DNA from 3 places in the Escherichia albertii genome. Region 1 is predicted to be linked to each of the others. Evidence: predicted binding sites of a transcription regulator. Region 1 holds the regulator's gene; each other region holds the start of a gene.
The links. Region 1 encodes Fur, which represses iron uptake genes when iron is present. Its sites were predicted from a motif close to ATAATAATGAGAACNACTATCAA; they were not measured.
Positions count from the first base shown of each region.

Region 2: a site for Fur is predicted at 2,894-2,916, ahead of sufA (Fe-S cluster assembly scaffold SufA). Genes of this name have one in related genera too.
Region 3: a site for Fur is predicted at 8,160-8,182, ahead of fhuF (siderophore-iron reductase FhuF). Genes of this name have one in related genera too.

Region 1 is NZ_CP117568.1:4,392,135-4,402,891, reverse strand. Features, by position in the region: gene potE (putrescine-ornithine antiporter) at 1-91, shown strand, start outside; gene pgm (phosphoglucomutase (alpha-D-glucose-1,6-bisphosphate-dependent)) at 149-1,789, opposite strand; gene seqA (replication initiation negative regulator SeqA) at 1,818-2,363, opposite strand; gene ybfF (esterase) at 2,548-3,312, shown strand; gene ybfE (LexA regulated protein) at 3,452-3,745, shown strand; gene fldA (flavodoxin FldA) at 3,885-4,415, shown strand; gene uof (fur leader peptide) at 4,625-4,711, shown strand; gene fur (ferric iron uptake transcriptional regulator) at 4,704-5,150, shown strand; gene PS053_RS21150 (ChiQ/YbfN family lipoprotein) at 5,249-5,581, opposite strand; gene chiP (chitoporin ChiP) at 5,631-7,037, opposite strand; gene glnS (glutamine--tRNA ligase) at 7,492-9,156, opposite strand; gene nagE (PTS N-acetyl glucosamine transporter subunit IIABC) at 9,423-10,757, opposite strand, start outside.
Region 2 is NZ_CP117568.1:718,922-729,678, forward strand. Features, by position in the region: gene sufD (Fe-S cluster assembly protein SufD) at 1-260, opposite strand, end outside; gene sufC (Fe-S cluster assembly ATPase SufC) at 235-981, opposite strand; gene sufB (Fe-S cluster assembly protein SufB) at 991-2,478, opposite strand; gene sufA (Fe-S cluster assembly scaffold SufA) at 2,487-2,855, opposite strand; gene PS053_RS03465 (YdiH family protein) at 3,409-3,597, opposite strand; gene menI (1,4-dihydroxy-2-naphthoyl-CoA hydrolase) at 3,697-4,107, opposite strand; gene ydiJ (D-2-hydroxyglutarate dehydrogenase YdiJ) at 4,104-7,160, opposite strand; gene ydiK (AI-2E family transporter YdiK) at 7,549-8,661, shown strand; RNA gene rprA (antisense sRNA RprA) at 8,846-8,953, shown strand; gene PS053_RS03490 (YdiL family protein) at 9,090-9,446, shown strand; gene PS053_RS03495 (MFS transporter) at 9,547-10,757, shown strand, end outside.
Region 3 is NZ_CP117568.1:3,706,036-3,716,792, reverse strand. Features, by position in the region: gene PS053_RS18025 (metal-dependent hydrolase) at 1-436, opposite strand, end outside; gene PS053_RS18020 (patatin-like phospholipase family protein) at 433-1,506, opposite strand; gene PS053_RS18015 (DUF1328 domain-containing protein) at 1,629-1,790, opposite strand; gene osmY (molecular chaperone OsmY) at 1,917-2,522, opposite strand; gene prfC (peptide chain release factor 3) at 2,914-4,503, opposite strand; gene yjjG (pyrimidine 5'-nucleotidase) at 4,594-5,271, opposite strand; gene rimI (ribosomal protein S18-alanine N-acetyltransferase) at 5,286-5,732, opposite strand; gene holD (DNA polymerase III subunit psi) at 5,701-6,114, opposite strand; gene rsmC (16S rRNA (guanine(1207)-N(2))-methyltransferase RsmC) at 6,217-7,248, shown strand; tRNA gene PS053_RS17980 (tRNA-Leu) at 7,548-7,634, shown strand; tRNA gene PS053_RS17975 (tRNA-Leu) at 7,663-7,749, shown strand; tRNA gene PS053_RS17970 (tRNA-Leu) at 7,782-7,868, shown strand; gene PS053_RS17965 (DUF1435 domain-containing protein) at 7,907-8,143, opposite strand; gene fhuF (siderophore-iron reductase FhuF) at 8,284-9,072, shown strand; gene bglJ (DNA-binding transcriptional activator BglJ) at 9,112-9,789, opposite strand; gene PS053_RS17950 (helix-turn-helix transcriptional regulator) at 9,747-10,472, opposite strand.

The DNA of each region.
Region 1 (10,757 bases):
CATGTTGTATGGCTCCATCGTGACCTTCCTCGGCTGGACGCTGTATGGCCTGGTATCACCACGTTTTGAACTGAAAAATAAACACGGTTAATAAAGTGAAGCAAAAAAGGGCGATCGAATGATCGCCCTTTTTTATTACTTTACGCAATTACGCGTTTTTCAGAACTTCGCTAACAATCTCAACCGCTTCTTTCTCGATCTGCTTGCGATGTTCTTCACCGAGGAAGCTTTCGCAGTAGATCTTATATGCGTCTTCCGTGCCTGACGGACGCGCGGCGAACCAGCCGTTGTCTGTCATCACTTTCAGACCGCCAATAGAAGCACCGTTGCCCGGTGCTGCGGTCAGACGCGCGGTGATCGGGTCGCCAGCCAGAGTGCTGGCGCTTACCATTTCCGGCGACAGCTTAGACAGTGCCGCTTTCTGTGCGGAGGTTGCCGCTGCCTGCAAACGGTTGTAGCTCGGCGCACCAAAGCGTTTTGCCAGTTCGTTGTAGTGTTCCTGCGGGTTCTTACCAGTGACTGCGGTAATTTCCGCCGCCAGCAGACACATGATGATGCCGTCTTTATCGGTCGACCACGGCGTACCGTCGAAACGCAGGAAGGAAGCACCCGCGCTCTCTTCGCCGCCAAAGCCGAAACTACCGTCGAACAGGCCATCAACAAACCATTTGAAGCCTACCGGTACTTCTACCAGTTTGCGGCCCAAATCGTTAACCACACGGTCGATCATCGCGGAAGAAACCAGTGTTTTACCGACGGCAACATCTTTGCCCCACTGCGGACGATGCTGGAACAGGTAGTTGATCGCCACCGCCAGATAATGGTTCGGGTTCATCAACCCAGCCGGAGTGACAATACCGTGACGGTCATAATCCGGGTCGTTAGCAAACGCCAGATCGAACTTATCACGCAGCGCCAGCAGGCCCGCCATCGCACATTCAGAGGAGCAATCCATACGGATCGCGCCATCTTTGTCGAGGTGCATAAAGCGGAAGGTTTGATCAACCTGATCGTTAACGATGGTCAGGTTGAGATTGTAATACTCGCCAATACGTTTCCAGTATTCGATACCGGACCCCCCCAGCGGATCGACACCCAGCGTTAAACCTGCTTTCTGAATCGCGGCCATATCAACGATATCCGCCAGGCCTTCCACAAATGGCTGCACCAGATCCTGTTCTCTCACATGACCGGACGCCATCGCTTCGTCGAGGGAGATACGCTTCACGCCTTTCAGGCCGTCCGCCAGCAGTGCGTTGGCTCTGTCTTCCACCACTTTGGTGACGTTGGTATCAGCCGGACCGCCATTTGGCGGGTTGTATTTGATACCACCATCTTCCGGCGGGTTATGGGACGGCGTAATCACAATACCATCTGCCAGTGGGCCACCTTTTTTGTTGTGAACCAGAATGGCATTGGAAACGGCAGGCGTCGGTGTAAAGCCATTGTTTTCCTGCACAATGACATCAACACCGTTTGCTGCCAGTACTTCCAGGACGGAAATGAACGCAGGTTCAGACAGAGCATGGGTATCTTTACCCACGTAGCAAGGGCCAGTGATGCCGTTTTTCGCACGTTCTTCGGCAATCGCCTGGGCTATCGCCAGAATGTGCGGCTCGTTAAAGCTATGGCGCGCTGCACTGCCACGGTGACCGGAGGTCCCGAATTTCACCGCGTGTTCAGCATTCCCTGCTTCTGGTTTCAGTACATAGTATTGCGCCGTCAGTTGGGCGACATTAATCAAATCACTCTGTTGTGCAGGTTGGCCTGCACGATTGTGGATTGCCATTGCTTTGTCCTTTGTCTGCAACGTTGTTTTAAATTGTCCCGCAAACCTTCTCAATCAATTCCGCCGGGAATTGCATCGACTGCATGATATGTTCGATCATGCTGCATTTACGGCCAGTGTTCGTGTTGGTGATCACCCAATACGGCGTGCCTGCCACGTGTTTCGGTTTGGTCTGATTACCATTTTTCAGTAGCGTTTGCTCATCTGCCGCAAAGTAAACGCGCGTGCGGCCATGCAACGACTCCGTTGCTTCGGCAAACGCCTGGGCGTCAAGAGAATATAGTGTAGACAACAGCAGCATAAAGCGATTTACCGCGCGTTTTTGCTCGGCGTATTCGTCCGAAAGCAGAAGTTCACGCATGGCGCGAACTTTATCTTTAATCGTTTTGACCGGCTTCGCTTCGACGATAGCAGGTGACGCAACGCGAACCTCTTTCGTCACCGGAGCAACAGGCTGTGATGCGGCGGAAAATTTCAACATGCGCCGTAAAATGTCGGATGCGCTCTCGCCGATATGCTTAGTGTGGCTGGCAATATAGCTATAGAGTTCATCATCAACTTCAATCGTTTTCATCTTAATCCAGTGCGGTGTCTTAGCTGAATACAAGTTGCCGGGAGTATACGAATAAATCCCGGCAGCGGATAGCGTCAAGCCTGGCATGCAGAAAAAATCGGAGTAACCCGTATTTGTTGCAGCCCTGTGGCACAATGGTCAACATAATACCCTAACCCGACAGAGCGAAAAAAAGAACTTTGCCATGAAATTGAATATCCGCGCGCAAACTGCACAAAACCAGCACAATAATTCTCCCATTGTCCTCGTCCATGGCCTGTTTGGCAGCCTCGACAATCTTGGCGTACTGGCTCGCGATCTGATAGACGATCACAATATCATCCAGGTTGATATGCGTAACCATGGTCTTTCGCTGAGAGATCCGGTGATGAATTACCCGGCGATGGCCCAGGATCTTGTTGATACCCTGGATGCGTTGCAGATCGATAAGGCGACATTTATTGGTCACTCAATGGGCGGTAAAGCGGTAATGGCGCTCACTGCACTGGCTCCCGATCGCATCGATAAACTGGTGGCGATTGATATCGCGCCGGTCAACTATCACGTACGCCGTCACGATGAGATTTTCGCGGCCATCAATGCGGTCAGTGAATCCGACGCGCAAACACGCCAGCAGGCAGCGGCAGTGATGCGCCAGCATCTGAATGAAGAAGGAGTCATTCAGTTTCTGCTGAAATCTTACGTTGATGGCGAATGGCGCTTTAATGTGCCGGTACTGTGGGATCAATATCCACATATTGTTGGCTGGGAGAAAATTCCGGCGTGGGACCACCCTGCGCTGTTTATTCCTGGCGGCAACTCGCCGTATGTCACCGAACAGTATCGAGCTGATTTACTGGCACAATTTCCACAGGCACGGGCGCATGTGATTGCAGGCGCGGGTCACTGGGTACACGCAGAAAAACCGGATGCGGTGTTGCGCGCCATCCGTCGCTATCTCAATGATTAGCATAACTGATTAAAAACCCAGCGCCCGCGCGGCTTTCCGCGCGTGGGCGTTGGCGAGACTCCTCACGCTGTTGTATTATGGCGCGCTATCCATCCGGGCAAGCGCCTGGCTGATTGTTTCCCCCGAAGTCACCAAGATCATGGCCAAAGAACAAACGGACCGTACGACATTAGATCTGTTCGCGCACGAGCGTCGACCGGGACGACCGAAAACCAATCCGCTTTCGCGCGATGAACAGCTGCGTATTAATAAGCGCAACCAGCTAAAACGCGACAAAGTACGTGGTCTTAAGCGTGTCGAACTGAAGCTGAACACGGAGGCTGTCGAGGCGCTGAACGAGCTGGCAGAATCGCGTAATATGAGTCGTAGCGAACTGATCGAAGAGATATTGATGCAGCAGTTGGCAGCGCTGCGCAGCCAGGGCATCGTTTAAATTTCCATTTTCGTGTAGCACAGTGTGCAGTCCTGCAAGTTTGCTGATTCCGCAAGACTGCCTGTTCTGCTATGATTGCCTTTATCCGTGGGCAATTTACCACCCCCATTTCAATAAGTTTCAAGAGGTTATTTCACTCATGGCTATCACTGGCATCTTTTTCGGCAGCGACACCGGTAATACCGAAAATATCGCAAAAATGATTCAAAAACAGCTTGGTAAAGACGTTGCCGATGTCCATGACATTGCAAAAAGCAGCAAAGAAGATCTGGAAGCGTATGACATTCTGCTGCTGGGCATTCCAACCTGGTACTACGGCGAAGCGCAATGTGACTGGGACGATTTTTTCCCAACTCTCGAAGAGATTGATTTCAATGGTAAACTGGTTGCGCTGTTTGGTTGTGGCGACCAGGAAGATTACGCAGAATATTTCTGCGATGCGTTAGGCACCATCCGCGACATCATCGAACCGCGCGGCGCGACTATCGTCGGTCACTGGCCAACTGCCGGCTACCATTTCGAAGCATCGAAAGGTCTGGTAGATGATGACCACTTCGTCGGTCTGGCTATCGACGAAGACCGTCAACCGGAACTGACCGCCGAGCGCGTAGAAAAATGGGTAAAACAAATTTCTGAAGAGTTACATCTCGACGAAATTATCAATGCCTGATGTGATGCGGCGTAGACCAATATCTACGCCGTATTAATAGGTAATGCCAATCGAAATAATTGCTACAAATTTGTAACTTTTGCCGTTGTACCTGTACAATGTCCCGGTATTCAAGTGGCCTTGCCGATATAAGTGTAAGCTGTGCCACGTTTTTATTAACAATATTTGCCAGGGACTTGTAGTTTTCATTTAGGCGTGGCAATTCTATAATGATACGCATTATCTCAAGAGCAAATTCTGTCACTTCTTCTAATGAAGTGAACCGCTTAGTAACAGGACAGATTCCGCATGACTGATAACAATACCGCCCTAAAGAAAGCTGGCCTGAAAGTAACGCTTCCACGCTTGAAAATCCTGGAAGTTCTTCAGGAGCCGGACAACCATCACGTCAGTGCGGAAGATTTGTACAAACGTCTGATCGATATGGGTGAAGAAATTGGTCTGGCTACGGTATACCGCGTACTGAACCAGTTTGACGACGCAGGTATCGTCACCCGCCACAATTTTGAAGGCGGCAAATCCGTATTTGAACTGACCCAGCAACACCACCACGATCACCTGATCTGCCTCGACTGCGGCAAGGTTATCGAATTTAGTGATGATTCCATCGAAGCGCGTCAACGTGAAATCGCCGCGAAACATGGCATTCGCCTGACTAACCATAGCCTCTATCTTTACGGTCACTGCGCCGAAGGCGATTGCCGCGAAGATGAGCATGCGCACGAAGGCAAATAAGCCAGCCTGAACGAACGAGAAAAGCCAACCTGCGGGTTGGCTTTTTGATACAAGGGAAACAAGAAAAAGCGAGAGTGACAGCCCTCGCTTTTCAGTTTTTACTGCGTAGCGTTATTACTGCGAATTTCCTGCCAGACCTTATCGCAATCGGCTTTCACCGCCTGGTCATTACCGGTTTGCGTTGCCTGAATGCACTGCTGATAATCCAGCACGCGAACACTTTCTTGTTCGGCAAACTGTTGATGTTGTTTCTCTTTCTTCAGTACGTTTAACACGCTCTGACAGGCTTCAATTTTTTCCGGCGAACCTTGCGCGGTATTGATACAGGCGCTGTAAGCTTCTTTCAGATGGCTATCTTCCTTTGGTGCTGTCGACTGCGCGCAGGCCACCAGCCCCGATGCCATTATGGCGATGAGAATTAATTTTTTCATAGCGAACTCCTCAAACGGGCGGCAGGCAAAATGCCTGCCGCGTCTGGCATCAGAAGATAGTGAACGGTGCGATCACCATAAATTTCACGTCACGCTCATCCTGGAAGATGTTGCCGTAACCACCACCCCAACTTGGGATGTCGGAGTGGTTGTCGTATTCGGTGAAGTGCAGTTTGAACATCGTGCCTTTGGCTCGACCGTCCTGAATGGTGTAGACCGCATCCAGGCTGTACGCAGACTCTTCAATAGTCCGGTTCTTGTCGTAGTACGCATCCGGGTTACTCTGCCAGGTCGCGGGTTTAGCATCCCATGCGTAAACATAAGAAGCGCCGATGGCGAAGCCAGGAAGATTCCAGTTTTTCAGGTCATACATCGCGCCGAAGAAGACCGCTTTTTCACCGTTGGCGTTAAAGTCAGAACGGTTATCCCACCAGATATCCAGGCGACCATTAGAGGAAGCATAGGTTGGAGTCATACGTTGCAGGAAGTATCCCTGCTGACCGTCGGCTTTAACCCAGGTGCCTTCCAGACGTAAATCGACGACATCAGCCGCCCGGTAGCCAAAGGTCAACGCCTGCAACCATGCTGTACCGTCATAAAGATCGTTGACGCTGCGATCGTCAACTTTGTCGCGTGTACCGTAGAACTGGTAGCTGGTGGTTAACGGGCTACCGGCGATATCAAATTTGTAGCTGGCTTTAGCAAAATACTGATCGATATAGCCTTCCGCCTGACCAAACGCCGCTTCCAGTACGAAATTATTTTTGAAGTCGTACTTCGCGCCAAGGGAGTGCAGATAGTCGACTTTGGTGGTTTTATCGTTCTGATAAAACTCATCCATTTCCAGATGCCACGGCGCTTTATATTCGTTGGTCCACATGTAAGAGAAACTCAACGCACCAGCATCGCCATAATCAAAATTAGCCCCAGCTTCCGCCCCCTGATAGGTGCCTGGCATAAAACTCCAGTGCGGCGCTAACAGCGTTTGACCAGTTGGCTGAATGTAACCTGCCCTCGCCCACACCGGACCGTATTTAAATTTAGCCGCCGCTTTATACAGACTTATACCGCTTTTATCGCCGGACCAGTCTTCGTCATAGGCTTTATTACTTTTTGAAAACGCGATTTCGTTCGGGTGAGAGCTGTCGCCGTTTTCCGCCATTTCAATCGCTGTAAACGCGGCAATATCCAGACCGAACATATCAGCGGCATAGCCAGACTGAAAATCGAGATTAGCGTTCCAGGTGGAGTGAGAAAGGTTGGTTTTGTATTTGTCGCCGTCGGTAACATCTTTACGGTCACGTTCACGCTGCCAGTAATAGATACCGCCGGTTAAGGTTGAATCTTCGAAGAATCCTTCGGCGCGAGCCTCTGGCATTGCCACAAAGCCCGACATTGCTGTAACACCGGCAATAGCCAGCGCCAGCGTACTACGTTTGCCACTAAACGTACGCATGGGTTAATCCTCTTTGACGTATAAATTGCTGCACCAAAGGTGAACAGCGAAAAAAATAAAAATTAAAAAAGTAGCGTTGAGAAAGGTCTCGCCGACTACAGGGACAGACTATTTTTCGCGACGCGAATTATCAATCTCTTTCTGTAACGAGAATGTAAGAACATGAGCAACCGCACATATTTTGATGTTTTTTGTTACAAGGCTTAAGTTCGTTATAAAAAAGTATATAGAGGGAAATACGAGGATTTACGTTGAATTAAGGCAATAACATTTTCAACATGTATATATCATTAGTTGCTAATTTTATTTATGAATAAATAACGACACGGTATTAATTTGCGAGGAAAAATAGAGAAAACGCCGCAGAACGCGGCGTTTTGGATTGTTGATAAAGTGCGTTTTGTTCATGCCGGATACGGCGTAAACGCCCTATCCGGCCTATGAATACTTCAAATTACATGCCGACTTTCGCCCAGGTATCACGCAGACCCACGGTGCGGTTAAATACCGGTTTCTCCGTAGTGGAATGGCGACTGTCGAGGCAGAAGTAACCTTCACGCTCAAACTGGAATGCTTTACCCGCTACCGCATCTTTCAGCGACGGTTCAGCAAAGCCCTGTTTGATCACCAGCGATTCCGGGTTAATCACCGACAGGAAATCATCCGCAGCCCCTGGGTTCGGTACACTGAACAGACGGTCGTACAGGCGAATTTCAACTGGCAGCGCATGTGCCGCGCTTACCCAGTGGATAACGCCTTTCACTTTACGACCATCTGCCGGATCTTTGCTTAAAGTATCGGCATCGTAGGTACAGAAGATGGTGGTGATATTGCCTTCGGCATCTTTCTCCACGCGTTCCGCTTTAATCACGTAAGCATTACGCAGACGCACTTCTTTACCCAGCACCAGACGCTTGTACTGCTTGTTGGCTTCTTCGCGGAAATCTGCGCGATCGATCCAAATCTCACCGCTAAACGGCACCTGACGGCTACCCATTTCCGGTTTGTTCGGATGGTTCGGCATGGTGACCATTTCGCCTTCGCCCTGATAGTTTTCGATAACCAGTTTCACCGGATCGATAACCGCCATTGCGCGCGGGGCGTTTTCGTTGAGATCTTCGCGGATGCAGGATTCCAGCGACGCCATCTCAATGGTGTTGTCCTGCTTGGTCACGCCGATGCGTTTGCAGAACTCACGAATAGAAGCCGCAGTGTAACCACGACGACGCAGACCGGAAATGGTCGGCATACGCGGGTCATCCCAGCCTTCTACGTGCTTGTCGGTCACCAACTGGTTCAGCTTACGCTTGGACATCACGGTGTATTCCAGATTCAGACGCGAAAATTCGTACTGGCGCGGATGAACAGGAATGGTGATGTTGTCCAGAACCCAGTCGTACAGACGACGGTTGTCCTGGAACTCCAGCGTACACAGGGAGTGTGTAATACCTTCCAGCGCATCGCTGATGCAGTGAGTGAAGTCGTACATCGGGTAGATGCACCACTTGTTGCCGGTCTGGTGGTGTTCAGCAAATTTAATGCGGTACAGCACCGGATCGCGCATCACGATAAACGGCGACGCCATGTCGATTTTCGCGCGCAGGCAGGCTTTACCTTCTTCAAAACCACCGGTGCGCATTTTTTCGAACAGCGCCAGGTTCTCTTCAACACTACGATCGCGGTACGGGCTGTTTTTACCCGGCTGCGTCAGGGTGCCACGGTATTCGCGAATCTGCTCTGGCGTCAGCTCATCGACATATGCCAGGCCTTTATTAATCAATTCGATCGCATAGGCGTGGAGTTGATCAAAATAATCAGAGGAGTAACGGACGTTACCAGACCAGTGAAAACCTAACCACTCAACGTCGTTTTTGATCGACTCAACGTACTCGATATCTTCTTTTACCGGGTTAGTGTCGTCGAAACGCAGGTTGCACTGACCTTTATAGTCCTGGGCGATCCCAAAGTTCAGGCAGATAGATTTCGCATGACCAATATGCAGATAGCCATTCGGCTCCGGCGGGAAACGGGTATGTACTGTGGTGTGCTTACCACTGGCCAGATCTTCATCGATGATCTGACGAATAAAGTTAGTCGGGCGGGCTTCTGCCTCACTCATCGTGGATTCCTCAAAGCGTAAACAACGTATAACGGCGTATGATCTTATAAGCGGGACAGGCTGACAACTGTTAGTTTTTTAAAATTGATAATCTGACAAAGATTATGGGGATGATTGATGAAAAAAAAAGCGGCGAAGATGATATCCGCCGCTTTTGCCATTCCTGTGTCATTGTTAGATGCGACGCTTAAGCGTCTTATCCAACCTACACAGAGCTTTTGTAGGCCTGATAAGACGCACCAGCATCGCATCAGGCATAAAGCTGATTACTTTTTGATTTCATACAGTGGCGTTTGACCCGCCACAACATGGCCCTGGGCTTTAATGATAAGGCCGCTGAAATCGTCAATATTGCTGCAAACCACCGGGCTAATCATCGAGCGGGCGTTAGCATTCAGGTAATCCAGATCCATTTCCAGAATCGGTTGCCCTGCGCTTACCTGCGCGCCCTCTTCCACCAGACGTTTAAAGCCTTTACCTTCCAGCGCTACGGTGTCGATCCCCATGTGGACGACGATCTCCGCGCCTTTTTCGGTTTCCAGACAGAAAGCATGGTTGGTGTTGAAAATTTTCACGATTGTCCCTGCGGCTGGCGATACGACGATTTTATCCGTCGGTTTCACCGCTACACCATCACCCACCGCTTTGCTGGCAAATGCTTCGTCAGGAACCTGCTCCAGCGCCACAACATCACCGGTAATCGGCGATACCAGCTCCGCGACAGACACCGCGTTTGGTACGGCCTGCGGTTTTACTACAGGAGCGACGGTTGCAGTTACAGCTTCAGCAGACGCAGCCGCTATCGGGCCACGGGCAACAACTTTCTTCATCGCATCGCCGATAGATTCCGCTTTCGCACCGACAATCACCTGAATAGTCTGTTTATTCAGTTTCACTACACCAGAAGCGCCCAGACGTTTGCACATTGCATCGTTGACGCGCGCAGAATCGTTAACCGTCAGGCGCAGACGGGTAATACAGGCATCAATCGCTTTCAGGTTGTCAGTACCGCCCACTGCAGCAATATAGTTGGTGGCCAGTTGAGTCAGACCTTCTTCGGTATTGCTGTTGGCTTCTTCTGTAACAATCTCGTCTTCTTTGTCTTCACGACCCGGTGTTTTCAGGTTAAACATGCGAATAACCACACTGAACACCACAAAGTAGATAGCGAAGAAAACAACGCCCATCACCAGCAGCATCCAGACGTTCTGGCTGGCTGCCGGCAGGTTATACATCAACGCGTAGTCGATAGCGCCCGCAGAGAAGGAGAAGCCCGCATGGATACCCAGCAGCGTTGCCACAAACAGGCTAATACCCGTCAGCAATGCATGCAGAAGGTACAACAGCGGAGCAAGGAACATGAACAGGAATTCCAGCGGCTCAGTCACACCGGTCAGGAACGCGGTAATCGCAACAGAAAGCAGCATCCCGCCAACCATCGGGCGACGCTCTTTCGGCGCAGCGAAGTACATTGCCAGCGCCGCGCCCGGCAGACCGAACATCATGATTGGGAAGAAGCCGGACATGAACATCCCCGCCGTGCCGTCGCCCGCGTAGAAGCGGTTGATGTCGCCGTGGAATACCGTACCCGCCGCGTTGGT
Region 2 (10,757 bases), 1.0 Mb from region 1:
ACCAGCCGCACGGCGTCTAACGTTAACGCTAAGGCATCACGCTGCTGTGGGGATATCTCCCCCGCAATGCTGACAAACTGGCTATTGGTCAGCCCTTCCAGCGGCGTATATTTCCAGTGCTCATGCTTACGCGTCGGCAGGCCGGTACGTAGCAGTTGTTGTAAGTGTTGTTGAGCTTCCGGCGATCGTTTCGCCCCTTTGGCCTCAAACAAGTGATGCCACTGTTGCAGCGCGTTACTGCTGTTCGGTAAGCCAGCCATAACCCTGCTCCTCCAGTTGTTTGACCAACGTAAAATCGCCAGATTTCACAATCCGCCCCTGATACAGCACATGGACGAAATCCGGTTTGATGTAGTCGAGAATGCGCTGGTAGTGCGTAACAATGATGAATGAACGTTTGCCATCGCGTAGTGAGTTCACGCCATCGGCAACCACTTTTAATGCGTCGATATCCAGCCCGGAATCCGACTCATCAAGAATGCACAGTTCTGGCTCCAGCACGGCCATTTGCAGAATATCGTTACGCTTTTTCTCGCCACCGGAAAAACCGACGTTCACCGAGCGGGTCAATAAATCTTCCGGCATCTTCAGCAGGGCGATTTTTTCTTCCATCAAATCCTGAAAATCAAAGCGGTCGAGCGCGTCCTGACCACGATAGCTACGCACTGCATTAAGTGCCGTTTGCAGAAAAAACTGGTTACTGACGCCAGGAATTTCCACCGGATACTGAAAGGCCATAAAGATGCCTTCGCCAGCACGATCTTCCGGCGACAACTCAAGCAAATCTTTACCTTTAAACTCAATCGTGCCGCCCGTTACTTCATAATCTTCGCGCCCGGCAAGTGTTGCCGATAAGGTACTTTTCCCCGAACCGTTTGGCCCCATAATGGCGTGAACTTCGCCGGGACGAACGTCGAGGCTTAATCCGCGCAGAATAGCTTTATCTTCCACGCTGACGTGTAAATCTTTAATACTTAACATGTTTATTCCTTATCCAACGCTATGTTCAAGACTGATGGCGAGAAGTTTTTGTGCTTCAACGGCAAATTCCAGCGGCAATTCCGAGAAAACATCTTTGCAGAAGCCGTTAACAATCATTGAGATGGCGTCTTCTTCGCTGATCCCGCGTTGCAGGCAGTAAAACAGTTGATCCTCGCCAATACGCGAGGTGGTGGCCTCATGTTCCAGTTGAGCGCTATTGTTACGACACTCGACATACGGGAAGGTATGCGCCCCACAGTTAGCGCCAATCAGCATTGAGTCGCACTGGGTGAAGTTGCGTGCATTGGTCGCCGTCGGCATGATTTTCACTAATCCGCGATAGCTGTTCTGGCTGTGTCCGGCAGAGATCCCTTTCGAGATAATGGTCGATTTGGTGTTTTTGCCGATGTGGATCATTTTGGTGCCGGTATCGGCCTGTTGATGACCGCTGGTTAGCGCCACCGAGTAAAACTCACCGATGGAGTTATCGCCGCGCAAAATGCAGCTGGGATATTTCCACGTAATCGCTGAACCGGTTTCTGATTGCGTCCATGACATTTTACTGTTTTCCCCTTCGCACAAAGCGCGCTTGGTGACGAAGTTGAGAATACCGCCGCTATTGTTATCGCCAGGGAACCAGTTTTGCACCGTGGAATATTTCACCTCGGCGTTTTTATGGATGATGACTTCTACCACCGCCGCGTGTAACTGATAGCTGTCACGCACCGGAGCGGAACAACCTTCAATGTAGCTGACGTAGCTGTCTTCGTCGGCCACCAGAATGGTGCGCTCAAACTGCCCGGTTTTTTCCGCGTTAATGCGGAAATAGGTGGAAAGTTCCATCGGGCAGCGCACGCCTTTAGGCACATAAATAAACGTACCGTCAGAGGCCACCGCCGCATTAAGCGCGGCAAAGAAATTGTCATTCCCCGGCACCACGGTGCCGAGATATTTGCGCACCAGTTCCGGGTGTTCGTGAATCGCCTCGCCAAAGGAACAGAAAATAATTCCCTGCTCCGCCAGTTTTTCGCGATAAGTGGTGGCAACCGAAACAGAGTCGAAAATGGCATCCACCGCCACCTCTTTGCCTTCCCGCACGGGAACGCCTAACTGCTCAAATGCCGCCTCCACCTCTTTACTTAAAAAAGCGTTCGCGCCAGTTTGCTGCACCGCGCCGGGTTCCGACACGCAGGTGTCGTCACAATTACCGCATGATGGTGCCGAGTAATAGCTGTAATCCTGATAATTCAGCTTGTCATAGTGCGCTTTTAGCCAGTGCGGTTCCTCCATCTCCAGCCATGCGCGATAGGCGTTGAGGCGAAACTCCAGCATCCACTCCGGCTCATTACGCTTCGCCGAGATTGCACGCACCACCTCTTCGTTTATCCCCTTTGCCAGCTCATCAGTGGCTAACTGGGTGAAGAATCCTTCTTTATAATTCAGCGGGCCGCCGGTCCAGGTTTTGACATCGTCAGTTGCTTCAGTATTACGAGACATAGTACCGCCTATACCCCAAAGCTTTCGCCACAGCCACATTCATTCTGGGCTTTCGGGTTGTGAAATTTGAATATCTGATTGAGACCTTCACGAACGAAATCGACTTCCGTGCCATCAATAAACGGCATTGCCTGTAATGGGACGTACAGCTTCGCGCCGTCGTGTTCAAAAAGCAGATCGTCTTTGTCCGGCTCGCTGACGCTATCGAGCACATAGCCAAAGCCCGCACAGCCGGTTTGTTTGACGCCTAAACGCACACCGACCATACCAGGCTGCTTTGCCACCAGCTCACAGATGTGGACCGCGGCAGCGGGTGTCAGCGTTAAGCCCTGCCAGGCGAAATCCTCTGGATTAAACGTTTCTGAATGCATGTCCATCGACTTACCTCACTTCATCGCTTTCAGCATATAACAGCATGTTAGTGATAATGATTATCAGTACAACACAGAAAACGCAGGGGCTTTTCCGTAAAACATGCTTTTTGCCTGCATTTAATAAGCATAGACCCTGATGTGTGGGTTAACAGGTACGAGAAAAATCAGATATCTCATTGTTAAATAATGATTCTTATCGGAAGAGAGTTAAGGCTGTGATGGAAAAGAAAAAGTTGTATTGGAAATGACTATTTAAGAGATAGGTAAAAAATAGCGGGCTCATAAAATAAGAAAACCCTTAAGTCTGTACAACACAGACTTAAGGGTTTCTACCCCACCCGGCGCTTATCTCCGGCACTCACAGTGGCTTAGCTCTTGAAGGGGCGATAAGAATAATCTCATAAGATCCGACCGCCGTTTTAACACAAACTTCGATTTGTATTTTTTTTAAGCAAGATCAAACGAGTAAAAACGAGACAGATGAGAGGAAAATGGTCAGACCTGGACAAAATATTAATCCAGGTCAATAGGGCGTACAGACTATATTCAGTAACGATTAATGGACGCCCAGACGCCAGGCGAAGTAGATTTCTTCAACCAGTTCAGTAGAAGAGAGCGCGAGCAGGTCAGCAAATTCAAGTTCTAATTGTTTCAGTCGTTTGAGATATTGGGCAGGAGAAAGATTGCTTTGGTCGCGGCGTAAAAACTCGATTGCCAGTTGGGTGGGATTGAGTTGAGTAGACATAACATCCTCGCTTGTAGACAAGACCTGCACAGTATACCACCGTTTACTGCGCAGATAATAACCAAAAGCAATATGCGTCACACTTTTTTAGTGACAACGTCACAAAATGGCCGTCGTCAATCGTGATGAACAGCACAAACGCCCTTTCTCATCGAAGATTTCGATCTGCCAGACCTGATGACGCGAACCGAGATGTAACGGTCTGCAAACGCCGCGGACTCGCCCTTCTCGCGCCGATCGCACATGGTTAGCATTAATTTCTAAGCCAACGACTTTTTGATCACCTTCAGTACATAAATAACCGGCAATAGAACCGATACTCTCTGCAAGGACCACCGATGCACCGCCATGCAGCAGCCCAAGCGGCTGCTTTGTTCGTTGATCTACCGGCATCGTCGCTTCCAGAGTATCGTCGCCAATACGCTCAAAGCGAATATCCAGCAACCCCACCATATTTCCGTCCCCCATGGCATTCAGTGCTTCAAGGGTGGCTTCACGTTTCCATATCATTTAATGATCTCCAGTAATGCTTGCACAGGATGGCGTACCCCTGTCCCTTCAACCCGTTTCACCTGACTGCGACAGGAATATCCGGTCGCCAGACAGCGATTACGTGGCAACCGCTGCATTGCCTGATGCCAGGATAACTCATAGATACCGAGCGAGTTTTTATGATTTTTCGCTTCATGTCCGTAAGTGCCCGCCATACCGCAACAACCAACGCTAACATTCTCCAGCTTTGCGCCAAAACGGGCAAATATAGCGGCCCACTGGGCAGGCGCGCCGGGCAAAGCAGTGACTTCAGTACAGTGACCAAAGAAATACCACGCTTCACCGCTGGCTATAAGCTCTGGCTGAGGCTGAAGCGCGCCTGCCAACCATTCATTCGCCAGCAAGACGTTAAACTCGCCGCGTTCCTCGCCGAGGACCAGTTTATATTCATCACGATAACAGAGCACCAGTGCCGGATCGACGCCCACCATTGGCATTCCCAGCTTCGCCACGCGGTTGAGGAAATCCGCCGTTTTTTTCGCCGTTTTCGCAAAGCGTGTGAGGAATCCCTTGATATGCTGCGCTTTACCGTTCGGCGAGAACGGCAGCAGCACCGGCTGATAGCCTAATTTCTCGATCAGGCGTACAAAATCCGCTACCACCTGCGCATCGTAATAGCTGGTAAAAGGATCCTGCACCACCAGCACCGTACGCGCTTTCTGCTCTGTATTGAGGGCTTCAAGCTGTTCCAGCGTCATGTTCGCCGAGCGATGCCCTACCATTTGTTGTTGCAGCGACGGTACCGAAAGCAGCGGTAAATCAACCATACCGATGTGCTTTTCAGAGAGTTTGCGCACCAACGGCTGGCGAAGAAAGAAGTTAAAAGTCTTCGGCGCGCGCGCCATCAACGGAGCATAACTCTCAACCGTTGCGACCAGATGATCACGCAACGGGCGCAAATAACGAGTGTGGTAAAGCTGCAGAAAGCGAGAACGGAACTCCGGCACGTCAATTTTGATTGGGCACTGGGTCGAACACGCTTTACAAGCCAGACAACCTGACATCGCCTCTTTGACTTCGTGAGAGAAGTCATATTCGCCTTTATTTGCATGCCAGCTATTACGGGTGCGGGCAATCAACATACGCAAACTGGCGCGCGTTTCCGGTAGTTCCTGCTCCAGCTTTAAGGGATCTACGCCGCGATCGGCCAGCAAACGTAGCCATTCGCGTACCAGAGTCGCTCGCCCTTTTGGTGAATGAATCCGGTTCTGACTGATTTTCATCGACGGGCACATTGGGCTGCGGGCATCAAAGTTAAAACAAAGACCGTTGCCATTACATTCCATGGCCCCGCGCCACTGCTGACGCACTGCGATGGGGATCTGTCGGTCATACGTCCCGCGCTTCAGCGCATCCACTTTCATCATAGGCGCGTCAATGCCTTCTGGCGGACAAATTTTCCCTGGATTAAGCCGGTTATGCGGATCAAACGCCGCTTTGACTTTGCGCAGTTCAGCAAAAAGTTCCTCACCAAAAAACGCCGGGCTGTATTCGGCACGAAAACCTTTACCATGCTCGCCCCACAACAAACCACCGTATTTCGCGGTAAGCGCCACCACATCATCAGAGATTTGCTTCATCAAAACCTCTTGCTGTGGGTCACACATATCCAGTGCCGGACGAACGTGCAACACCCCCGCATCAACGTGACCAAACATGCCATAACTTAAGCCGTGACTATCGAGCAACGCGCGAAACTCAGCAATATAATCCGCCAGGTGTTCCGGCGGAACGCAGGTATCTTCGGCAAAAGGAATCGGTTTTGCCTGGCCTTTGGCATTTCCCAATAACCCAACGGCTTTTTTACGCATCGCATAAATACGTTCGACACCCGCCAGTTCGCGGCACACCTGCCAGCCAATCACCCCTGCTTGTTGGCTGGCGATAAGCTCATCCAGCCGCGCACAAAGCGCATTCACCTGCTCGTCAATCAGTGACTCATCATCGCCTGCAAATTCAACAATGTTCAACCCGAGCATCTCTTTGTCGGGTACATCGGTAATCAGCTCACTGACGGAGTGCCAGACAATATCTTCTCGCGCCAGGTTCAGGACTTTAGAATCCACCGTCTCAACCGAAAGCGCGCGAGCTTCTACCATAAACGGCGCGTTACGCAGTGCAGAATCAAAAGAATCATATTTGACGTTCACCAGACGGCGCACTTTAGGCAGACGAGTAATATCCAGACGCGCTTCAGTAATAAAAGCCAGCGTCCCTTCTGACCCGGTCAGAATGCGCGTCAGGTCAAACTCGGTCATCTCATCGTTAAAAACATGACGCAGATCGTAACCGGTTAAAAAGCGATTAAGTTTGGGGAATTTGTCGATGATTAACTGGCGTTGCTGACGGCAGCGTTGATAAACAGTGTTGTAGACTCGTCCAATAGTGGTATTGGTTTTACCCAATGTTTCAGCCAGTTCAACGGGTAAAGGTTGCGTATCGAGAATATCGCCCCCCAACAACACCGCCCGCACGCCCAGTACGTGATCTGAGGTTTTCCCATACACCAGCGACCCCTGACCGGACGCATCAGTGTTTATCATCCCACCAAGCGTTGCCCGATTACTGGTTGAGAGTTCCGGCGCAAAAAAATAGCCGTACGGTTTCAGGTATTGGTTAAGTTGGTCTTTAATGACCCCTGCTTCAACACGAACCCACCCCTCTTCAGGATTAATTTCGATAATACGGTTCATATGGCGGGACATATCAACAATAATCCCCTGATTGAGCGCCTGACCATTAGTACCAGTGCCACCGCCGCGCGGAGTAAAGATCAGCGATGAATAGCGCTCCTGCGCCGCCAGACGGACGAGCAGCGTCACATCTGCGGTTGAACGTGGAAATACCACTGCATCGGGAAGAAGTTGATAAATACTGTTGTCGGTCGACATTGTCAGACGATCGGCATAGCTTGTTGCCGTATCGCCAGTAAACCCCTGTTGCTCAAGCTCTTGCAAAAAATTAAGCACCAGTTGAACGACGCCGGGTGCCTGGGAAATCTGTGGAATCATTATATTGACCCTTTCCTGCGGTCTGTGATGTAGGTCGATACACGGTTCTTTCAGGCTGCTGCAATAGCGAACCGAAAGGTGATGTTTACTTACTCTATGGATTTCGAGTTGCAGGAAGGCGGCAAGCGAGTGAACTCCAGGAGCTTACAAAAGTAAGTGACTGGGGGGAACGAACGTAGCCGCAGCACATGCAACTTGAAACATGACGAGTAAATCGTTTGCGTGTTGCCTGAGTTGTTGTACCACATTTTTTTCTTACTCGCCCATCAGAATTAAGGGCAGAATCGTTCTGTTAAAAACCGCTGAAATTGCTCATCATTATATAGGTGAGTTTTGCGTATTCACGTCGCGTCGACGATTTGACGCACAAAAAAGGTGAAAAGTAGTTATGGTAAATATTCGTCAGCCCAGGGATGTTGCACAAATTCTGCTTTCGGTGCTGTTTTTAGCCATCATGATTGTGGCATGTCTGTGGATTGTTCAACCCTTTATTCTCGGCTTTGCATGGGCCGGTACGGTGGTTATCGCCACATGGCCGGTATTGTTACGCTTACAAAAGATCATGTTTGGCCGTCGCTCTCTCGCCGTGCTGGTGATGACAATGTTATTAGTGATGGTGTTTATCATCCCTATTGCTTTACTGGTTAATAGCATTGTTGACGGCAGCGGCCCGCTGATCAAAGCCATCTCCAGTGGTGACATGACGCTACCCGATCTCGCCTGGCTTAATACCATCCCGGTAATTGGCGCGAAGCTTTACGCTGGTTGGCATAATTTGCTGGATATGGGCGGCACGGCGATCATGGCGAAAGTCCGTCCTTATATTGGCACCACTACCACCTGGTTTGTTGGACAGGCAGCGCACATTGGACGTTTTATGATGCATTGTGCGCTGATGCTGCTGTTCAGCGCCCTGCTGTACTGGCGCGGCGAACAGGTAGCGCAAGGCATCCGCCATTTTGCGACCCGTCTGGCGGGCGTTCGCGGTGATGCGGCTGTGTTACTGGCGGCGCAAGCCATTCGTGCCGTGGCGTTGGGGGTAGTAGTCACCGCTCTGGTTCAGGCGGTGCTTGGCGGCATTGGTCTGGCGGTTGCCGGCGTTCCCTACGCAACGTTGTTGACGGTATTAATGATCCTCTCCTGCCTTGTCCAGCTTGGCCCGTTGCCAGTATTGATTCCAGCGATTATCTGGCTCTACTGGACAGGTGACACCACCTGGGGCACTGTGCTGCTGGTGTGGAGCGGCGTAGTTGGGACGCTGGATAATATCATCCGTCCTATGCTTATTCGCATGGGCGCCGATTTACCGCTGATTCTAATCCTCTCCGGGGTTATCGGGGGCTTAATTGCCTTTGGTATGATCGGCCTGTTTATTGGTCCTGTTCTGCTGGCCGTATCCTGGCGTCTTTTTGCAGCCTGGGTCGAAGAAGTTCCACCACCAACTGACCAACATGAGGAAATTCTCGAAGAACTGGGGGAAATAGAAAAAACGAATAAATAATCTCTCATCAGGCGGCTTTGCCGCCTGATTCTTAACCATCATTTATTAACTATCCATTTTTGCTCTTTCATTCTCCGACGTACTTTCATTCAACCGTCATTTCCCGTCGCAAAATCTTTACAGCTTTTAAACTAATAAGACGAATCTGATCGACGCAAAAAGTCCGTATGCCTACTATTAGCTCACGATTATAGATCAACGTATTGATTTATAAGCATGGAAATCCCCTGAGTGAAATAACAAATTGCTGTGTGTAGTCTTTGCCCATCTCCCACGATGGGCTTTTTTTTAACATTTTTCCGCTCACTCATCCCGTCTCTCGTTCTCTCCAATAATGTTGCACAAGATACTGTGACTCTCTTCAAGTCGTTAGCAGGCTGATAGTGCTATTTATATTTTTATTCTTTTTTTCATGCAGCCATAACACGATGAACGCTTATGAACTCCAGGCACTACGCCATATTTTTACTATGACCATTGATGAATGCGCGACATGGATTGCCCTGACGGGTGACAGTGAAGGTTGGCAGCAGTGGGAAAATGGAAAAACAGCTATTCCCGACGAAATCGTTGAAAAATTGTTGGCAATGCGTCAGCGAAGAAAAAAACACCTTCATGCCATCATAGAAAAAATAAATAACCGTATTGGGAATAACACCATGCGTTTTTTCCCTGATTTAGCTGCATTTCAACAGGTCTACCCTGAAGGTAATTTTATTGACTGGAAGATTTACCAATCCGTCGCAACCGAATTATACGCTCATGATCTGGAACGTCTTTGTTGATCCCCGGTCAAAGATGCGCTCTCACCATCTGGCCAAAATAGTGAACAGATACTGATATAACATCGCGACATTTTTACAGCAAATTTGCTAAGTGGATCTTATGAAAAATCCCTATTTCCCTACCGCGCAGGGGTTGTATTTCAATTACCTGGTGCATGGTATGGGCGTCATTTTGATGAGCCTGAATATGGCCTCGCTGGAAACGCTGTGGCATACCAATGCGGCGGGGGTTTCCGTCGTCATCTCATCACTAGGTATTGGCCGATTAAGCGTTCTGTTTCTGGCAGGATTATTATCCGATCGCTTTGGTCGTCGACCATTTATCATTCTCGGTATAAGCTGCTACCTGGCATTCTTTTTTGGTATTCTGCACGCGAATAACATCATTACCGCTTATGTTTTTGGTTTTCTGGCTGGAATGGCAAATAGTTTTCTTGATGCCGGAACCTATCCAAGCCTGATGGAGGCATTTCCTCGTTCGCCAGGCACAGCAAATATTCTAATCAAAGCGTTTGTTTCCAGTGGACAATTTTTATTACCGTTAATTATTAGCCTGTTAGTCTGGGCTGAGTTGTGGTTCGGTTGGTCATTTATGATCGCCGCAGGCATTATGATCATTAATGCTCTCTTTTTATGTCGCTGTACCTTTCCGCCACATCCGGGACGGCAAGTCGTCACGCCAGAAAAACTCAAAACGCCTTCGGCGCATCGCTGTTCAATTATCGATCTCACCAGCTATACCTTATATGGCTATATTTCAATGGCAACATTCTATCTGATAAGCCAATGGCTGGCGCAATATGGGCAATTTGTTGCCGGAATGCCCTACACTATGTCAATAAAATTATTAAGCATTTATACGGTAGGATCGCTGCTTTGCGTATTTATCACTGCGCCACTGATACGTAAAGCCGTACGTGCTACATCCTTATTGATGCTTTATACTTTTATTTCGTTTATTGCTCTACTCATCGTCTGCCTACAACCCACATTTTATGTGGTGATCGCTTTTGCTTTCGTCATCGGTTTTACCTCCGCAGGCGGTGTTGTACAAATTGGCCTGACGTTAATGGCCGAACGTTTTCCCCACGCCAAAGGCAAAGCAACAGGGATCTATTACAGTGCGGGTAGCATTGCAACATTTACCATTCCGTTGATTACCGCGCATCTTTCAGAAAGAAGTATTGCCGATATTATGTGGTTCGATACGGCTATTGCCGCCGTCGGCTTTTTATTGGCGCTGTTTATTGGTCTGCGCAGCAGAAAAGAAGCACAACATCAGTCAGTACAGGAAAACGTTGCCACAGGTCT
Region 3 (10,757 bases), 690 kb from region 1:
TAAGATGCATCGCCAGCTTGTCATGCGTGCGCCGTGAATGAAGGATCACCGGGAGATCGTAGCGTTTCGCCAGTTTCAGTTGTTCGTCGAGCAACCACTGTTGCCTCTCAAACTGTGGATCATCGCCAAAGAGATCCAGACCGATCTCCCCCACAGCTACCACCTTCGCAGGACGCCTTTCCAGCGCCTGCTGTAACTGATCCAGCGACGCCTCGGTGTGTTTTTCCAACATCCCCGGATGCAACCCTAAGGCGGCATACAGCGGCTGAAAATTTTCCGCCAACGCCTGCACGCGGGCAAAATTTGCCGCCTCAGTTGCCGGAACAATGATCTTGCCGACACCCGCTTGTGCCGCGCGTTGCAGGCTCGTAGTTTCATCACCGCAAAACGGCGGAAAATCAAAATGGCAATGGGTGTCGATAAAACGGCAAATCAAGCCAGATCCTCGTTGTTAAATGTCGGGTCATTCGCCTGCGGAGCGTCGCTCACTCCAGCAACCAGCGTATCGTTGGCGACGGGCGCTGGCGGAATGACAAGCGATTCCGCTGTCGCTACAGGCGCCAGATGACGGGCGAGCGGCGGTTTTTCGGTGAGTATTTTACCGAGCGTCGCCAGGAAATAGCGACCGCATAAACGCCCAAGCTTATAGTCTTCACGCAGCGCGGGAAGTCGGCTACCGAGCGCAATGCTATGCAACGGTTTCGGCGGATAAATTTCCAAAATCCGCAGCTTGCCCGGCGGCTTTTCAATGAATTGCTGGATGGCGCGATAGCTGGTTTCATGGTGGTGCACCAAATTAACCAACGGCTGCAGGCTGCTGTCACCTAACCAGCGTTCCATACGTTTAAACCACTGCGGCGTATAGTACATTTGCGACGGCACGGTACGGATCACCACCAGCGTTTTCGCCCCTCGCTTTGCGGCTTCCTTGACCGGAATAGCATCGCTGATCCCACCATCAAGATAGTTAACGCCGTCCAGTGATACCCCTGTGCGGTAAAATCCAGGAATCGCACTGGAAGCGCGAATGACATCCAGCCAGTTTTGCCTGGTCGGTAAAAAGTAATTCGGCGAGTAATCATCCTGACGACAGGCGCACATATAAAAAGATTTTCCGCTATCGAATAGCCGTTCGGCGGTGTCCATCTGCAACGGCATCTGGCTTGCAGTCGACTCCACCAACCAGTCAAGATCGATAAGATTGCCGCCACGAACAAAACGCAATGGATCGAAAAATTCGCGTTTTGTGGTATAGCGCATAATGACTTTGCGCGCGTAACCTGGCTGGTTGCAGATATACGCCGACAGATTTTGCGCCCCGGCGGACGTGCCGAAATAAAGATCGAAAGGGTTAAACTGTGCACGCATAAACTCGTCCAGCACGCCAGCCGTGAAGATTCCGCGCTGCCCACCGCCTTCGCATACCAGCGCAATTCGTCCGGGCTGGAACGGCCTTAGCGACAACGGCGCAATATTACCAAGCGTTACAGGTATTCGCTGCCCCACCTCTGCCTTCCTGTTTTTCATTGTGAAAGACTGACAAAGTAACGCAATTTATTATTCGCTAAAACCGTAAAAGCCAGTCCACTGGACTGGCTTTGTATAAAATTTTCTTAATAGTCTGAAATCTAGGGGCGTTTTCGGCCCATAAACAAACTCACCAGGAACAGAATAATTCCAACGACAAAAACGATTTTTGCTGCACCTGCCGCAGTACCTGCCAGCCCACCAAAGCCAAGTGCGGCGGCGATTAACGCGATAACCAGAAATATGATGCCCCAACGAAACATAAGCGTCCCCTTTACCATAGTTAGTGTTACCGCTGGATATGAGCATACAAATCACTCAATGCGATATTTTTAGTGTGGTGTACATCGTGCCTCCCGACAAAGCTCGGGAGGACGAATTACGACGAATTACTTAGTTTTCAGATCATTTTTAACGCTTTTCACACCATCTACCGCTTTGGCGATACTTTCAGCACGGTCACTTTGTGCCTGAGAATCTACGGTACCGGAGAGCTGAACAACGCCATCGGTGGTTTCAACGTTTACGTGGCGAGAAGGGACAGTGTCGTCCGCCAGAAGTTTGGCTTTGATTTCACTGGTGATGGCGGTATCACCCGCGTAACCCTTTACAGAGCTTTCTTTACTGTCACGAACGTGTAGTTTGTCGCTGACAGAGGTCACGCCTTCAACGCTTTTCGCCGCTTTCACTGCCTCTTCGGCCTGTGCCTGACTTTCAACAAATCCGCTTAATGTCACGACTTTTTGATCGGTTTTGACAGAGATATCGGTGCTCTTGATGTTGTCATGATCCACCAGCGCTGCCTTCACTTTCGCGGTGATGGCGCTGTCATCCATGAAATTACCGACTTTACTCATAGAGCTATCGACTTTTTGCCCTGCAGTTTCAGCACCAGTCTGCACATTGTTATCTGCAAAAGCAGATCCAGTCGCTATGGCAGAGGTCAACATTACAGCCAGCAGAGTTTTCGAAATCTTCAGTCTTGTCATAGTCATCGATGTATTCCTGTATGTTTGCTCGTAATTTGAGCCAGGCAACACGAGGTTGCATTGCTGAAAGGGAGAGGCTTCACCCTGTGCAGAAGTCCATGGTCGCCGTCACAAAAATGACAAGCGATGAATAACGACCATTTCTGTCTCTGATTCAGTTATTTATATCAATGCGATGACAACTAACGGTTTTAAATACTGATATCCACAAATTGAACAGTGTTTAAAACCAACCAAAATGTCATCACTTTGTTAAATATAGATCACAATTTTGAAACCGCCCGGCACATCGTCTAAAAAACAGGTAAAAGCGAATGTTTTAAGAACATTCCGCAAGCGGCTAATAAGGAAGGGAAATTGACAGGGCGCAGCGGTTGCCGCGCCCTTAAGGCAAGAATTAATGTTCGCGAGTCTGGTGGAACTGAACGTCTGGATAACGTTCCTGCGCCAGGCGCAGGTTGACCATACTGGTAGCGATGTAAGCGAGGTTGTCACCGCCATCCAGCGCCAGTTGGCTTTCGTTCTTACGCTTGAACTCTTCGAATTTCTTCGCATCCGCGCATTCTACCCAACGAGCGGTAGCGACGTTGACCGATTCATACACCGCTTCGACGTTGTATTCACTCTTCAGACGCGACACCACCACATCGAACTGCAGCACACCAACCGCACCGACAATCAGGTCGTTGTTAGAGATAGGACGGAACACCTGCACCGCGCCCTCTTCGGAAAGCTGTACCAGCCCTTTGAGCAACTGTTTTTGCTTCAGCGGATCTTTCAGGCGGATACGACGGAACAGTTCCGGTGCGAAGTTCGGAATACCGGTGAACTTCATCATCTCGCCCTGGGTAAAGGTATCGCCGATCTGAATGGTGCCGTGGTTGTGCAGACCGAGAATGTCGCCCGGATATGCTTCTTCAACGTGCGAACGGTCACCCGCCATAAAGGTCAGCGCATCGGAGATCACCACATCTTTCGCAGTACGCACCTGACGCAGTTTCATGCCTTTTTCATATTTACCGGACACCACACGCATAAATGCCACGCGGTCGCGGTGTTTCGGGTCCATGTTGGCCTGAATTTTAAACACGAAGCCGGTAAATTTGTCTTCGCTCGCTTCTACGGTACGGGTATCGGTCTGACGCGGCATCGGCGCAGGCGCCCACTCCACCAGGCCATCCAGCATATGATCGACGCCGAAGTTACCCAGCGCAGTACCAAAGAATACAGGGGTGATTTCACCTGCGAGGAACAGATCTTTATCGAATTCGTTAGAGGCGCCTTTCACCAGTTCCAGTTCATCGCGCAATTGTTGCGCCAGATCTTCACCGACAGCGGCATCGAGATCCGGGTTGTTCAGCCCTTTAACAATGCGGACCTCCTGAATGGTGTGACCTTGACCGCTCTGATAGAGATAGGTTTCATCTTTATAAAGGTGGTAAACGCCTTTAAACAGCTTGCCGCAGCCAATCGGCCAGGTGATCGGCGCGCAACCGATTTTCAGCTCGTTCTCAACTTCATCGAGCAATTCCATCGGGTCGCGGATATCACGGTCAAGTTTGTTCATAAAGGTGAGGATCGGCGTATCGCGCAGACGGGTTACTTCCATCAGTTTACGGGTACGATCTTCAACACCTTTTGCAGCGTCGATAACCATCAGGCAGCAGTCCACCGCGGTCAGGGTACGATAGGTATCTTCCGAGAAGTCTTCGTGCCCTGGGGTGTCGAGCAGGTTAACCAGGCAGTCGTGATACGGAAACTGCATCACAGACGTGGTAATGGAGATCCCACGCTGCTTTTCCATCTCCATCCAGTCCGACTTAGCGTGCTGGTTGGAACCACGGCCTTTTACTGTACCGGCGGTCTGAATGGCCTGTCCGAACAGCAGCACCTTCTCGGTGATGGTGGTTTTACCGGCATCCGGGTGAGAAATAATGGCAAAAGTGCGGCGCTTCGCCACCTCTTGCAAATAAGGAGACAACGTCATAATTCTTTCTTCTTGAGTAAGCGGCATCGCGCCGCGCTTGTTGAAAACGAAAAATTGCGGCTATTTTACCCATCAACGGGGGGGAGGCAATCAGTGTTTACACAGGAGCTGCTCCAGTTCGTGCAACGAAGAAACGGTCCAGGTGGGCGCGATGCCTTCTGGTTGCTCGCGATTGTGCGCATTCAGCCAGCAGGTCGCAAGCCCGGCGTTGATGCCACCGAGGATATCAGACTCGGCAGTGTCGCCAACCATCAGCACGCGTGAACGCTCAGGATTGCCCGCCAGTTCCAGCGCATAATCGAATATTTTCTTATTCGGTTTAGCAACGCCAACTTCTTCAGAAACCACCAGCAGATCGAAATAGTCACGCAAGCCCGTGCGTTCCAGACGCACTTGCTGCAGGGCGCTAAAGCCGTTAGTGATGATACCGATTTTGGCATTGCCGCGAATGGTGTTAAGCAGGGAAACCGCCCCCGGCAACGGCGTGCAAATTTCCGCCATTGCATTAATAAAGGCTTCATTGAGTTTACCCGGCTCGACATTCAGCCGTTCGGCCCAGCTTGCAAAACGCCCGTGCTGAAGCTGTAATGAAGTGATCGCACCGTTTTGATAATCCACCCACAGGGGCTTGTTAACGGCCTGATAGTCCTGAAAATCTTCAGCGGTAAAGGTGACGCTGTAATCAAGAAACATCCGCTGCAGGCCGGTGAACGAGTCAAAGGTAAACAGCGTTTCATCGGCGTCAAAGAAAACCCAGTCCCACTTCATTATTCCACCTTGTCTTACATACTGATTGGCAACGCCATGATGATGGCGTCTTCGCGACCGTCCGTGGTGGGGTAGTAATTGCGGCGAATCGTCGCCTCGTTAAAGCCTAAACTTTCGTACAGAGCAATGGCAGCAGCATTTGAGGCGCGGACTTCCAGCCATAGGGTCGCCACGCCGCGTTTTTCCAGTTCGTCGATCAAATGTTCCAGCAGCGCCCTTCCCAGTCCCTGACGCTGATAGTCGGGATCGACCGCGATATTGAACAAGGTAGCTTCATCCAGCACCACTTGCGTAATCGCAAACGCTGCCATTTTGCCGTTTTGCGTTAACTGAAAATTGAGATAACGCTCGCCCTGATTGCTGGCAAAGGTTTTTTCGCTCCACGGAAAGGCGTGGGCGCGTTGTTCAATGTGAAAAGCCGCAGGTAAATCAGTCGTTTCGAGGGAAGAAATCGTGTTCATATGTGCAAATTTGTTGCCATAATGCGGCGCGTGCCGTTGGGTTTGCCCGTAATTCGGTGAGCGTCGGTGATACCACCTGAGCGCCTTCCAGTGACAGCGGTTCATCAGTACCCAACCGCCAGCTGTTGCAGCGACTGCCTTGCGGCAGCATCGCGATCCTTTCAGGCGTCAGTTGCAGCACTTGATCGGGGCTGACGGTTAATGCACGCAGAACGTCGCTCACCAGGGGATCGGTCAGGGCGGGAAGATCGTTTGCCACCATCACCAGACGAACGTGTGCCGGGATCGCAATGGCAATCTCCCCCTGCAACGCGCCAGGGCGACGCAGCGACCACTGGGTAATGCCCAGCTGCTGTAACTGCCAGTCTCGTCGGGATGTCATAGCGAATCGCTCCTGTTGTCAGGGGCGCAAATATAGCAAATTCGTCGATACCGCGCCAACATATGGCTATAATCGCCGCCAGTATCAATTGAGGAGCATTCCATGTCTGCATTTACCCCGGCAAGTGAAGTCTTGCTGCGTCACAGTGATGATTTCGAAAAAAGCCGTATTCTGTTTGCCGGAGACTTACAGGATGACCTGCCCGCGCGTTTAGATACCGCGGCCAGCCGTGCTCATACCCAGCAATTCCACCACTGGCAGGTGTTAAGCCGCCAGATGGGAGATAACGCCCGTTTTAGCCTGGTGGCAACGGCGGATGACGTCGCAGATTGCGATACGCTGATTTACTACTGGCCGAAGAACAAACCGGAAGCTCAGTTCCAGTTGATGAATTTACTTTCTCTGCTGCCGGTGGGCACTGACATTTTCGTCGTTGGCGAGAACCGCAGCGGCGTGCGCAGCGCCGAGCAGATGCTGGCCGATTATGCGCCGTTGAATAAGGTAGACAGCGCCCGTCGCTGTGGCCTCTATTTTGGTCGTCTGGAAAAGCAGCCGGTGTTTGATGCCGATAAATTCTGGGGCGAATACAGTGTTGATGGCCTGACCATTAAAACGCTGCCAGGCGTATTTAGCCGTGACGGTCTGGATGCCGGCAGCCAGTTACTGCTCTCGACATTAACCCCGCACACGAAAGGCAAAGTACTGGATATCGGTTGTGGCACAGGAGTGCTTTCGGTTGCCTTTGCACGCCATTCGCCGAAGATTCGTCTCACCTTATGCGATGTCTCTGCGCCAGCGGTAGAAGCCAGCCGCGCAACGCTTGTTGCTAACGGCATTGAAGGTGAGGTCTTTGCCAGCAACGTCTTTTCCGAGGTGAAAGGTCGTTTTGATATGATCATCTCCAACCCGCCATTCCACGACGGGATGCAAACCAGCCTTGATGCAGCGCAAACGCTGATTCGCGGCGCGGTGCGCCATCTTAACAGCGGCGGCGAGTTGCGAATTGTGGCAAACGCCTTCCTGCCTTACCCGGACGTACTGGATGAAACATTTGGTTTCCACGAAGTGATCGCGCAAACCGGGCGCTTCAAGGTGTATCGCGCCATTATGACCCGCCAGGCGAAGAAAGGTTAAGAATCACGCCGCAATCCTTGTTGGATGCGGCGTGAACGTCTTATCCAACCTACAAACCTGTACGTTAGCCTATCGTAAGCCAGATAAAACGCGCCAGCGTCGCATCTGACATCTGCACCCGCATACCGTGTCGGATGCGGCGTGAACGCCTTATCCGACCAACCAAACCCGCACGTTAGCCTCCTGATGACCATTTTTCCAACAATCACGCATCAGGCGATAATTAACTATTGACGAATAGCTGAAAACCACTAGAATGCGCCTCCGTGGTAGCAATTCTTTTTAAGAATTGATGGTATGCGAAGGTGGCGGAATTGGTAGACGCGCTAGCTTCAGGTGTTAGTGTCCTTACGGACGTGGGGGTTCAAGTCCCCCCCCTCGCACCAAAAACCACGTTGATATTGCTCGCACTGGGCGAAGGTGGCGGAATTGGTAGACGCGCTAGCTTCAGGTGTTAGTGTTCTTACGGACGTGGGGGTTCAAGTCCCCCCCCTCGCACCAACGAGGCGATATCAAAAAAGTAAGATGACTGTGCGAAGGTGGCGGAATTGGTAGACGCGCTAGCTTCAGGTGTTAGTGTCCTTACGGACGTGGGGGTTCAAGTCCCCCCCCTCGCACCAATTATCTTTACTTCCTCTCTTGTTTCTTCTTTGCTTTTTCATCCCTGATTCCCGTTCATTATCATCAGCATGACGCCAGAAATAAGCGCCAGGCACGATGGCAGCAAAACGTAATGCCGTAATTGTTTGTGATACAGCATCACCGGCGTCAACACTAATCCCATCAGAATCACAATCCGCCACTGATCCGGCGATAAATCAGCATACGCCAGACCTGCAATCAACAACCCCGGCAAAAATACTCCCCAACCACTACCCAGCATACGTTGCAACATGGTTTTATCTCTCACATCGATAATGATAATAAATATCATATGGTAATTTTTATCATTTACAAGCACGAGAAACCCCTTGCTATCGGATAAACCTATAGATAGTATTAGCAATCATTATCATTTAGATTGCTATCACGATTATGTCCTATCGTTCCGCACCGCTTTTTGAAGATGTTATCTGGCGAACGCATCTCAAACCGCAAGATCCAACGCTTGCACAAGCGGTACGTGCGACGATCGCCGAACATCGTGAACATCTGCTGGAATTTATCCGTCTGGATGAACCCGCCCCGCTTAACGCCATGACGCTGGCGCAATGGTCATCGCCGAATGCGCTAAGTTCTCTACTGGCGGTCTATTCCGATCATATCTACCGCAACCAACCGATGATGATCCGCGAGAACAAGCCGCTGCTCTCACTGTGGGCGCAATGGTATATCGGCCTGATGACGCCACCATTAATGCTGGCGCTGCTAACGCAGGAAAAAGCGTTAGACCTTTCCCCGGAACATTTCCACGTTGAGTTTCACGAAACTGGACGCGCCGCCTGTTTCTGGGTCGATGTGTGTGAAGACAAGAATGCAGCCATATATTCACCGCGGCAGCGAATGGAAAAGTTGATCACGACAGCGTTGATCCCGGTTGTGCAGGCACTAGAAGCCACTGACGAAATCAACGGTAAACTCATCTGGAGTAACACTGGCTATTTGATCAACTGGTATCTGACAGAGATGAAAAAACTAATCGGTGAATCAACCGTTGAATCGCTCCGCCATGCCCTGTTCTTTGAGAAAACGCTCTCCAGCGGAGAAGATAATCCATTATGGCGCACAGTCGTGCTACGCGACGGTTTATTAGTTCGTCGAACCTGTTGCCAGCGTTACCGCCTGCCAGATGTGCAACAGTGCGGCGACTGTACGCTGAAATAAAAAAACGCAGCCGGGACGATTAACCCGGCGTTCATCGTTTTAAAAAGGATGTAGTACATGAATTGCGTCTGAAATCCGCATACACAACAAAATATCTGCGGCTTCCAGTAACCCTGCATCGGAGTTGACGCCCAGTTTCGACATCACATTAAACTTATGCGCGCGAATCGTTTTAATATTTCGCTTAAGCTGCTCGGCAATTTGTGTCATTGAGTAGCCACGCGACATAAAGCGCAATATTTCTCTCTCTGTTGGGCTTAACGTGCGACTTTGATTAATGTACCACTGGTTGTTAAGACGATCGGTCGCCTGACGTACACCATTTAATGACAGAAAAAGTTCCTGGTAAAACACGTCTAATGTTGAGGCTTTGCTTAGCACTCCATCTAAAGGCGATGGCGACAATGATCCTATCAATCGTGCTTCGATATCATCATCTGCAATAACCAAACGTCGGGTACGCGGAAACTTAATTGCCAGTTCATTCAAACAGGATAATCCCTCTCTGCGCTCCGTTCTCATGGCAGAAAACGAGAATATAACCGCCGTAAATGAGACTCGTGACATAGCATCCTGGAACGCCTCCCGGCTAGTGTAGATATGGAGTTTATAGGGGTTACCCGCAAACTTTCTGAATAAACTCTCAATCCCGATACTGCTCATGACGCATTTTTCTATAAGTGCGACATTTCTCTTCTTAATTCGGTTGTGTTCCATTCCGCGGCATCTCCATAAACAGAAGGCAAGTTAAGTTCTCTTGCACCCTGTGCGCTATTTATCCATGCATACATTTCCGCGTTGCTGTGAATTGACAGACGACGCATCGCACTGTTCTTTTGTGCGCTAATGGTTTTATTACTTTTTTTAAGCAATGACGCTATCTGGTTGATGCCCCATCCTTTACCTAACAACCGCAGAACCTTACGTTCAGAAATGGTCAAAACGACAGACTGATAATTTGAATCTTGCGTTTCCGACATCACAGGAGAAGTCAGCATAGCGCTGATTCGGTCTGCATGGGCATTACCGGAACGAACGGTCTTGACCAGACTATCAATGGGTTCGAGATCGGATAATAATGTCGCGGTGGGACACATCAGCAACTCTACCGCCAGGGTATACCAGGCGCGCGACACCATAAAAATCCAGTGAATCTCCCGATATTGCGAGATTAACGAATAATAATGCTCACAAACGGCTCGCGGGTGTTCAATTTGTCCGGCTAAATCAACAATCACTAACCCAGCACGGCGTAATTGTAATAAGGTAAGCTCCTCTGCAGAGGCGCTGGATGTCATATCATATTCAGGGAAATGGGTCTTTATAACCTCTTTCAGCCCTGCTTGCATGACGGGTATTTTACTGATAACAATTCCATTTTTGCAGCATCCTGGCAACATATTTCCTCCACATCCACTGTCTAAAAATCATAATGGCTTTTCAGAATATTCATTCCTTAAATAAATCCAACAGATTAATAGACTAAGCGAATAAATTATCCTTAGCATTCACTTTCATATCAGTTGCTCCTGCACACAAAAGCCCTTTGTATGTTTCAGGAGAATAGCCTCAAATAATAACCTGGTGAAATAGCTTTGACACATTTAAAATATCTAAATTATGTTGTTAGAAATACTTAATGATGGGTCTGGAATTCAATTACTTTTTTATATAATTAAAAAGGC